Regions from separate parts of the Bradyrhizobium sp. 31Argb genome, predicted to be linked through region 1. Evidence: predicted binding sites of a transcription regulator. Region 1 holds the regulator's gene; each other region holds the start of a gene.

Region 1 (3,275 bases):
CGAACTTCAAGAACGTCCGCACGGTGGCGCCCGGCGCCGCGCTGATTGTCGCCGATGGCGACGAGAAGAGCGGGTTCGAGGTGGCGCCGTTCATGATCATCGGCATCATCGGCTCGACCGCGGCCTCTCCCGATGATCGCGGCCGTTTTGCCCAGCAGATCGCGACCACGATCCCCGGCGTGCGCGACGGACGGATCACGATGTCGGAGCCGATCCGCATCGATGGCCAGCCCGGCTACGAGACACGGATCGATGCGGTCAGCGGCAAGGACAACACGCCCGTTACCATCGTGCAGTGGCTGCGGTTCGGTGCGCAGACCTCGCTGCGCATCATCGGCTCCTCGCCGCGCGATCAATGGTCGACCGCGTTCCCGCGCTTCCGCAGCGTGCGCGACGGAATTCAGCCGCGATAACATCGATCTCTGCCGGCCTCTGTCGAGGCCGGCATCAACGGCGTTGCATCAGCCGATGCGTTGCAGATTCAGTTTTGCTGTGCGGCCGAAGCCGGCGCGGTCTTTGCGCCGCCCTTGGAGACACCGACGAGCGCCGGACGCAGCACGCGATCGCCGATCGTGTAGCCGGCCTGCACCACCTGCACCACCGTGCCCGAGGGCACGGAGGGATCGGGAACCTCGTACATCGCCTGCTGGAAGTTCGGATCGAACTTCTCGCCGGTGGGATCGAATTTCTTGACGCCGTTCTTCTCCAGCGTGGCGTGCAGCGAACGCTCGGTCAATTCGACGCCCTCGATCAGGGCCTTCAGCCCAGGGTCGGCGGCCGCCTTGGCCTCCGCCGGGACAGCATCGAGGGCACGCTGCAGATTGTCGGCGATGTCGAGGATGTCGCGGGCAAAGCCGGTGATGCCGTAGGCGCGCGCGTCCGCGATCTCGCGGCTGGTGCGCTTGCGCAGGTTTTCCATCTCGGCCAGCGTGCGCAGCGTCCGATCGCGCGCTTCGTTCAGCTCCTTGGTCAGGGCCTCCGCCGATCCCTGCTCGGGATCGTCGGGCATGACGTAGGGCTTCGAGACCACGGGCTCGCCGGTCTGCGCCGGGTTCTCGGCGTTGTCGTTCGGCCGGTTCGGATCGGTCATGGCTTGCCTTTTGGAAAAATCGCGTCTGGTCAACATTTAAGGGATTGGCTGGCCGGGATATCGTGCTTTGGGCAACGAAAATCAAGCGCAACCAGCCCGGTTTCGGGGATTCGAGCATGATCCGGAAAAGTGGAAGCCGGTTTTCCCTCGCGACAAACGCGAAGCGTTTGCGCGGAGATCATGCTCAAACAAAGAGATGAGATCATGATCTAACCGCCCAGGATCCTGCTGACGAGGCGCGCGGCATAGTCCACGGTCGGGATCACCCGCGCGTAATTCAGCCGGGTCGGCCCGATCACGCCGAGCACGCCCACGATACGGCCAGCGCCGTCGCTATAGGGCGCAACGATGGTCGAGGACCCCGACAGCGAGAACAATTTGTTCTCCGACCCGATGAAGATTCGCACGCCATCGGCGCTTTCTGCGCGCCCCAGCAGGTCGATCACGCCGCGCTTGGTCTCGAGATCGTCGAACAGCGACTTGATACGCTCGAGATCCTCGAGCGCATGCAAATCCTCCAAGAGATTGGCGTGCCCGCGCACGATGAGCTGCCGGTCCTCATTGTCGCCGCCAGACCAGCTCGCGAGCCCTGCCGAGATCACCTTCTGCGTCAATTGATCGAGCTCTACGCGCCTTTGTGCGAGCGCGGTCTCGAGTTCGAGCCGCGCTTCCGCGAGCGTACGCCCGAGGATGCGCGCATTGAGGAAGTTGGTGGCCTCGATCAGCGCCGAGGATGGAACACCCGGCGGCAAGCCCAGCACCCGGTTCTCGACCTGCCCGTCTTCGCCGACCAACACCACCAACGCACGTTCCGGCTCGAGCCGCACGAACTCGATATGCTTCAGCCGCGCGTTGGACTTCGGCGTCAGCACCACGGCGGCGGCGCGGGTGAGGCCGGATAGCCGGATCAGAGCCTCGTCGAGCGCTGCCTCCACCGACTGCGCGCGGCCGACGGTAGCCAATTGGCTTTGGATCGATTGCCGTTCCGCCTCGGTGAGGTGGCCGACCTGCATCAGCGCATCGACGAAAAAGCGCAGGCCCAATTCGGTCGGCAGCCGGCCGGCGGAGGTATGCGGCGCGTAGATAAGGCCGAGCTGCTCGAGATCGGACATCACATTGCGCACCGAGGCCGGCGACAGCGGGAGCGCGATCAGGCGCGAGATGTTGCGCGAGCCGACCGGCTCGCCGGTCGCCAGATAACTTTCGACGATTTGACGGAAAATGTCGCGCGAACGCTCGTTGAGCTGGGCAAGCCCGGCGTGCGGCGTGATCAAACCGACCGGTTCGTGTTGAGCCACAATAACTCCAACTCCCTCACAACTGCCTCTAATTTGACCATCCACACGCCCGCTGACAAGCGTGCATTACCGCCCGGGAGCCGGCCAAAAGGCTTGCCGCTACGCCTGCCCGCTCCTACAAGCACCGCCAGCCATATTCGCTCGAATTCCCGGAGGATTCCCATGCGGCCAAGCCGCCGTGCACCCGACGAACTGCGCCCCGTCTCATTGGAACGCGGCGTGGTGAAATATGCCGAGGGTTCCTGCATGGTGAAATTCGGCGACACCCACGTGCTCGTGACCGCGACCCTGGAAGACCGCCTGCCGCCGTGGCTGAAGGGTCAGGGCCGCGGCTGGGTCACCGCCGAATACGGCATGCTTCCCCGCGCCACGCTGGAGCGGACCCGGCGCGAGGCCTCCGCCGGCAAGCAGGGCGGCCGCACCATCGAGATCCAGCGCCTGATCGGCCGCTCGCTCCGCGCCACGGTCGACCTGGAAGCGCTGGGCGAACGCCAGATCACTGTCGATTGCGACGTGTTGCAGGCCGACGGCGGCACGCGCACCGCCTCGATCACCGGCGCCTGGGTCGCGCTCGCCGACTGCATCAACTGGATGAAGGCCCGCAACATGCTGAAAACCAACGTGTTGCGCGACAACGTCGCGGCCATCTCCTGCGGCATCTATAACGGCACGCCGGTGCTCGACCTCGACTATGCCGAGGATTCGGAAGCCGAGACCGACGCCAATTTCGTGATGACCGGCGACGGCCGCATCATCGAGGTGCAGGGCACCGCGGAAAAGACGCCGTTCTCGCAGGACGAGTTCCTGGCGCTAATGGGGCTGGCGCGCGGGGGTGTGGCACGGCTGGTCGACTTGCAGAAAATGGCGGTGTCGTAGTCAATAGGCCA
Region 2 (3,275 bases), on a different contig from region 1:
GCGCCGGCTCCCTCGGCAGTTCGGCGACCATGGCTTCCGTCGTCACCAGGAGGCCGGCGACCGAGGAGGCGTCCTGCAGCGCCGTGCGCACAACCTTGGCGGGATCGATGATGCCTTCCTCGACCATGTCGACATATTCCTCGGTCTGGGCGTCGAAGCCGAAGGTCTCCGACTTGTTCTCGAGGATCTTGCCGACCACGATCGAGCCTTCGACGCCGGCGTTTTCCGAGATCTGGCGCACCGGCGCTTCGAGGGCCTTCAGCACGATGTTGATGCCGGCCTGGACGTCGGAATTGTCGTTGGAGAGACGACCGACTGCCTTCTTGGCGCGCAGCAGCGCCACGCCGCCGCCGGGCACGATGCCTTCCTGCACCGCGGCGCGGGTTGCGTTCAGCGCGTCCTCGACACGATCCTTCTTCTCCTTGACCTCGACCTCGGTGGCGCCGCCGACGCGGATCACCGCGACGCCGCCGGCAAGCTTGGCCAGCCGCTCCTGCAGCTTCTCGCGGTCGTAGTCGGAGGTGGTCTCCTCGATCTGCGCCTTGATCTGGCCGACGCGGGCTTCGATGTCGGCCTTCTTGCCGGCGCCGCTGACGATCGTGGTGTTCTCCTTGTCGATCACGACCTTGCGGGCGCGGCCGAGCATCTTGATCGTGACGTTCTCGAGCTTGATGCCGAGCTCCTCGGAGATCAGCTGGCCGCCGGTCAGGACCGCGATGTCCTCCAGCATCGCCTTGCGGCGGTCGCCGAAGCCGGGCGCCTTGACGGCGGCGACCTTCAACCCGCCGCGCAGGCGGTTGACCACCAGCGTCGCCAGCGCCTCGCCCTCGACGTCCTCGGCGATGATCAAGAGCGGCCGGCCGGACTGCACGACGGCTTCCAGCACCGGCAGCATTGCCTGCAGGCCGGAGAGCTTCTTCTCGTGCAGGAGGATGTAGGCGTCCTCGAGCTCGGCCGTCATCTTCTCGGCGTTGGTGATGAAATAGGGCGAGAGGTAGCCGCGGTCGAACTTCATGCCTTCGACGATGTCGACCTCGGTCTGCAGCGACTTGTTCTCCTCGACCGTGATCACGCCCTCATTGCCGACCTTCTGCATGGCTTGGGCGATCATCTTGCCGATCGCGGTGTCGCCATTGGCCGAGATGGTGCCGACCTGGGCAACCTCCGAGGAGGCGGCGACCGGCTTGGCGCGCTTCTCGAGGTCCTTGACCACGGCTTGCACCGCGATGTCGATGCCGCGCTTCAGGTCCATCGGGTTCATGCCGGCGGCAACAGCCTTGCCGCCCTCGCGCACGATCGCCTGCGCCAGCACGGTCGCGGTGGTGGTGCCGTCGCCCGCGGTGTCGTTGGTCTTGGAGGCGACTTCGCGCAGCATCTGCGCGCCCATGTTCTCGAACTTGTCCTCGAGCTCGATCTCCTTGGCGACGGTGACGCCGTCCTTGGTGATGCGCGGGGCACCGAAGCTCTTTTCGATGACGACGTTGCGGCCCTTCGGGCCGAGCGTGACCTTCACCGCATTGGCAAGGACATCGACGCCGCGCAGCATGCGCTCGCGGGCTTCTCCGGCAAATTTAACGTCTTTGGCAGCCATATCTTACTCCTGGATAAATGGGATGGTGCGGCCGCCGCTTCTTACGCGTCATTGCCGGGCTTGACCCGGCAATCCATCACTTCGCCGACTCTTCCGAAGAGAGATGGATGCCCGGGTCAGGCCCGGGCATGACCAGCGGTGCGCGGCGGATTCGGCTCGGCTCAGGTCAGAACGCCCATGATGTCGGACTCCTTCATGATCAGGAGTTCCTCGCCGTCGAGCTTGACCTCGGTGCCCGACCATTTGCCGAACAGCACGCGGTCACCGACCTTGACGTCGATCGGGATCAGCTTGCCGGTCTCGTCGCGGCCGCCCGGCCCGACGGCGGTGACTTCGCCCTGAGAGGGCTTTTCCTTGGCGGTGTCGGGGATGATGATGCCGCCCTTGGACTTCTCTTCGGCTTCGATGCGCTTGACCACGACACGGTCATGCAGCGGGCGGAATTTGGATTTAGCCATGACGTTCCCTCTTGGAGGCTCGGTTTCAGGTCTCATTCATCGAGGCCGGGCTTGAATGCCGGCCGGTCGATGGATCGCGGGCAGGATATCCGGCGCGTTAGCAATCATCGCGCCAGAGTGCTAATTGTGGGGCGGGAAATATGGCTTGGCGCCTTTCCTGTCAAGCAAAGTGGTTAAGGCCTTGGTGAGGCCAATATAGGATGCTGCAACCAAATCAAATCAGAGCCCAGGTTGGAGTTCTCACGTCATCGTTTCGACGTCATTGCTCTGCCTTACGTTTTACGCTTGGCTGCAGGACGGGTGCGGCCCAAGGTGCGGCCCAAGGATATTTCGGGGGAATACGGATGATCGGATCAGGTGACGCGCGCGCGGTTGCGAGGCTCGCGTCCGTCTTAGCGCTGACGCTTCTGTTGGGCGCGTGCAGCAGCTTCAACCTGCCGTCGCTGTCATCCAACCCGGAGCCCGCGCCTGAGCCGGGGGTGGCGCCGGAAATGCCCGCCACCATCCGCTCCGACGAGATCGTCGGCCGCTGGGGCCTGGCCTCCTACCAGAACCCGACCGACCGCGCCCGCACCGAGAAGATGGCGCGCGACCAGTGCAAGCAGCCCTATGTGATTGGCGCCGGCCAGTCCGGTGGCGTGATCATGCATCTCGCCGACCAGGCCACCCCGCAGGAGCTGCGTCTGAAGGGCTCTCCGAGCGGCAAGAACTATATCGGCCCGCCGGGGCCGTCCGGCGGCGAGCAGGACCGCGAGATCGTCTCCTTCGACGGCCGCGTCATGGTCACCCGCTTCGTCGACAAGGACGCGGCCACCCGCTACGGCAACATGGTCTACGTCCGCTGCGCGCCACGGGCGTAGGGACCGGCGCTCTGTCCCCGTCATGCCCCGGGCATCCAGTAGTCACCGCTGTCAGTGCCTGAGCCGTGAGGCCGCCGCCTACTGGATCGTCCGCCTTCGCGGACGATGACGGCGGAGGAGATGGAGGCAAAAACAAAAACGCCGGCATCGCGCCGGCGTTTTGCGTTCTTCTCTGCGACCTGCCCGCTTAGTCGAACATCGCGTCGATATCGTCCTGCGAGGCGTGGCCCACGTCGCCGTCGAGCCTTGGGCCGTTGAGCAGGCGGGCGTCGCCCTCGCGGGTGTCGATGATCGGCGGCGCGTGCGCCTTGATGGCGTCGACACCGCCCCAGATCTCCATCATCGCGTTGATGTGCTGCTCGATGA
Region 3 (3,275 bases), on a different contig from region 1:
GCGACGCCGCCTGCGAGCTTGGCCAGACGCTCCTGCAGCTTCTCACGGTCGTAGTCCGAGGTGGTCTCCTCGATCTGCGCCTTGATCTGCGCCACGCGCGCCTCGATGTCGGCCTTCTTGCCGGCGCCGTTGACGATCGTGGTGTTCTCCTTGTCGATCATCACCTTCTTGGCGCGACCGAGCATCTGCAGCGTGACGTTCTCGAGCTTGATGCCGAGGTCTTCCGAGATCGCCTGGCCGCCGGTCAGGATCGCGATGTCCTGCAGCATGGCCTTGCGGCGATCGCCGAAGCCCGGAGCCTTGACGGCTGCAACCTTCAGGCCGCCACGGAGGCGGTTGACGACCAGGGTGGCGAGGGCTTCGCCTTCGACGTCTTCAGCGACGATGACGAGCGGCTTGCCGGTCTGCACCACGGCCTCGAGCAGCGGCAGCAGCTCGTTCAGCGAGGAGAGCTTCTTCTCGTTGATGAGGATGTAGGCGTCGTCCATCTCAACGCGCATCTTGTCGGCGTTGGTGACGAAGTAGGGCGAGATGTAGCCGCGGTCGAACTGCATGCCCTCGACGACGTCGAGCTCGGTCTCCAGCGACTTGGCTTCCTCGACCGTGATCACGCCCTCGTTGCCGACCTTCTTCATGGCGTCGGAGAGGAACTTGCCGATCTCGGCGTCGCCGTTGGCGGAGATGGTGCCGACCTGGGCGATCTCGTCGTTGGAGGTGACCTTCTTGGAGTTCTTCTGCAGGTCCGCAACCACAGCCTCGACCGCGAGGTCGATGCCGCGCTTGAGGTCCATCGGGTTCATGCCGGCGGCGACGGACTTGGCGCCTTCCTTGACGATTGCAGCCGCCAGCACGGTGGCGGTGGTGGTGCCGTCGCCGGCCGCATCAGCGGACTTGGAGGCGACTTCGCGCACCATCTGCGCGCCCATGTTCTCGAACTTGTCCTCGAGCTCGATCTCCTTGGCGACGGTGACGCCGTCCTTGGTGATGCGGGGAGCGCCGAACGACTTGTCGAGCACGACGTTGCGGCCCTTCGGGCCGAGGGTGACCTTCACCGCATTCGCGAGGATGTCGACGCCGCGCAGCATCTTGTCGCGCGCCTCGACGGAGAATTTGACTTCTTTAGCTGCCATGTGTGTTTTTCCTTGAGGGATTTATCCTGGGAGGGAGGGCCTTAGGCCGCCTTCTTCTTGGAAGCGGGGACGTCGAGGACGCCCATGATGTCGCTTTCCTTCATGATCAACAGATCTACGCCGTCGATCTTGACCTCGGTGCCGGACCACTTGCCGAACAGCACGCGATCGCCAACCTTGAGGTCGATCGGGATCAGCTTGCCGGCCTCGTCGCGGCCGCCTGGGCCGACGGCGACGACTTCGCCCTGCGAGGGCTTTTCCTTGGCAGTGTCTGGGATGATGATGCCGCCTGCAGTCTTCTCTTCGGCGTCGATGCGCTTGACCACGACGCGGTCGTGAAGCGGACGGAAACTCATGCAGTCCTCCTAAGCTATTCTGGATGCTGTAGAATTCTGGAGCGTTAGCAGTCTACCTTGGCGAGTGCCAAGCTAGCTGCGATGGAAATAGGCCAGACTTTGCGTGGGGGCAAGGGCTTCTAGCAGAAAAATTGGCACTCGAAATTGCCGCCTGCCAGTATCGTTTATCATCATTAACTGGTCTCCGGGCGAGCGGCGAGACCCGTATTAGCACGTGCGCTAAGTTGCTGCTAACGCACGATTTTTCAACAGCCCGTTAAACATTTAGGCTTGTGATGAGTTGGTCGCATGCGTCACATTTCTCTCATGTGAGCGCATCTCCGCCGGGGTGGCTCCGGCAGGAAAGCCATCCCGTGAATGCGCTCCTTCGAAAGCGGAGGTTGGCATATGGTGTCGCGGGTTGGTGGGGTTGTTTCCGACGAATTCAGGAAGCAGATGCTGGGGTACGGGCTGACGACGGCACAGATCCTCTACCGGATGCCGGACCACCCTTCGCTGCTGCAGACCTACGTCTGGCAGAATTACGATCTCTTCCCGAAATTCCCGGCGCTGCAGGATTTCCTTGCCTTCTGGCAGGAGAAGCTCGAGGGGCCGCTGCACTCGGTGACCGTCGCGCATTCCAAGCTGATCAAGCCGGCTGAGCTGCGCGCCGTCGACGGCGTCTTTCGGTTGCACTGAGACGCCAAGTAAGGCGCCAAGACCGATTGCCGCCGGGCGGAACGGTGGTAACGTTCCCTCCGACGCGTCCGCGTCGCGGACGCCTGCAATAGGGAGGCACGCCATGGCCAAACAGAAGGCGGCATCAAGACCCGCAGCCAAGACGGCGGTCCGGAAGAAGTGGATCGGCCACAAGACCGCCGCCAAATCCACCGCCCGCAAGGCGATCAAGTCCAAGGGCCGCGTATCCAAGGCGGCGCACAAGGCGCGGCCGAAGCAGCGTATCGCGATCAGCCATCATCGCGAGGAAGACTTCAAGGCCGATGGGCTACGCGCTTATGCGCAATATCGCGATCTCGGAATTGCTGACGCCTCGCACGGGCTCGCGCAGGCGCATGTGATCCGGCTGATCGGGCCGTGCAATCCGGAAGAGGTGTCGAAGCTGCATTACCACGACGTCCAATTCCAGATGGTCTATGTGCTCAAGGGTTGGGTGAAGACCTACATGGAAGGGCCGGGCGAGACGTTGATGCAGCAAGGCAGCGCCTGGACCCAGCCGCCGAAGATCAGGCACATGATCCTCGATTATTCCGACGATGTCGAACTGCTCGAGATCATCCTGCCGGCTGAGTTCAAGACGGTGGAGTTGACGACCTAACCACCGCTGTCATTCCGGGTCGCGCGCAGCGCGAACCCGGAATCCATCGGGCCGCAAGCGCAAGTGGTGAAATGGATTCCGGGTTCGTCCTTCGGACGCCCCGGAATGACAGGTCAGGTCAACATCCCCACGATCGCGCCCATCAGGCAGGTCGTCAGCGTGCCCGATACGATCGACTTCAGGCCGAGCGCATTGATCTCCTCGCGCCGCGTCGGCGCCATCGTGTTGAGGCCGCCGATCATGATGCCGAGGCTTGCGAAATTGGCGAAGCCGCACATCGCATAGAGCATGATCAGGCGCGAGCGCGGATCCAGCGCGCCGGTGGGAAGCTTCGACAGATCGACATAGGCGATCAATTCGTTCAGCACGGTCTTGGTGCCCATCAGGCTTCCCGCGGTGATGGCCTGCGACCACGGCAGGCCCATCAGCCAGCACACCGGCGCCATGACGTAGCCAAGCAGGCGCTGCAGCGAA

Evidence for each region. The regulator HrcA, encoded in region 1, represses chaperone genes, less so after heat shock. The targets are predictions, from matches to a motif close to GTTAGCACTCNCNNNNNGNGAGTGCTAAC.
Region 2: the regulator HrcA is predicted to act here: its motif matches at 2,146-2,174, upstream of groES (co-chaperone GroES).
Region 3: the regulator HrcA is predicted to act here: its motif matches at 1,530-1,558, upstream of AAFX91_RS17875 (co-chaperone GroES).

What each region holds. Positions count from the first base shown of each region.
Region 1 is NZ_JBEGDB010000197.1:2,057-5,331, reverse strand. It holds gene AAFX91_RS29110 (hypothetical protein) at 1-413, shown strand, start outside; gene grpE (nucleotide exchange factor GrpE) at 482-1,090, opposite strand; gene hrcA (heat-inducible transcriptional repressor HrcA) at 1,300-2,388, opposite strand; gene rph (ribonuclease PH) at 2,551-3,264, shown strand; gene rdgB (RdgB/HAM1 family non-canonical purine NTP pyrophosphatase) at 3,275-3,275, shown strand, end outside.
Region 2 is NZ_JBEGDB010000332.1:4,117-7,391, forward strand. It holds gene groL (chaperonin GroEL) at 1-1,591, opposite strand, end outside; gene groES (co-chaperone GroES) at 1,753-2,049, opposite strand; gene AAFX91_RS36390 (hypothetical protein) at 2,394-2,909, shown strand; gene AAFX91_RS36395 (protein phosphatase CheZ) at 3,097-3,275, opposite strand, start outside.
Region 3 is NZ_JBEGDB010000082.1:15,312-18,586, reverse strand. It holds gene groL (chaperonin GroEL) at 1-1,130, opposite strand, end outside; gene AAFX91_RS17875 (co-chaperone GroES) at 1,172-1,486, opposite strand; gene AAFX91_RS17870 (usg protein) at 1,874-2,164, shown strand; gene AAFX91_RS17865 (cupin domain-containing protein) at 2,268-2,801, shown strand; gene AAFX91_RS17860 (NupC/NupG family nucleoside CNT transporter) at 2,915-3,275, opposite strand, start outside.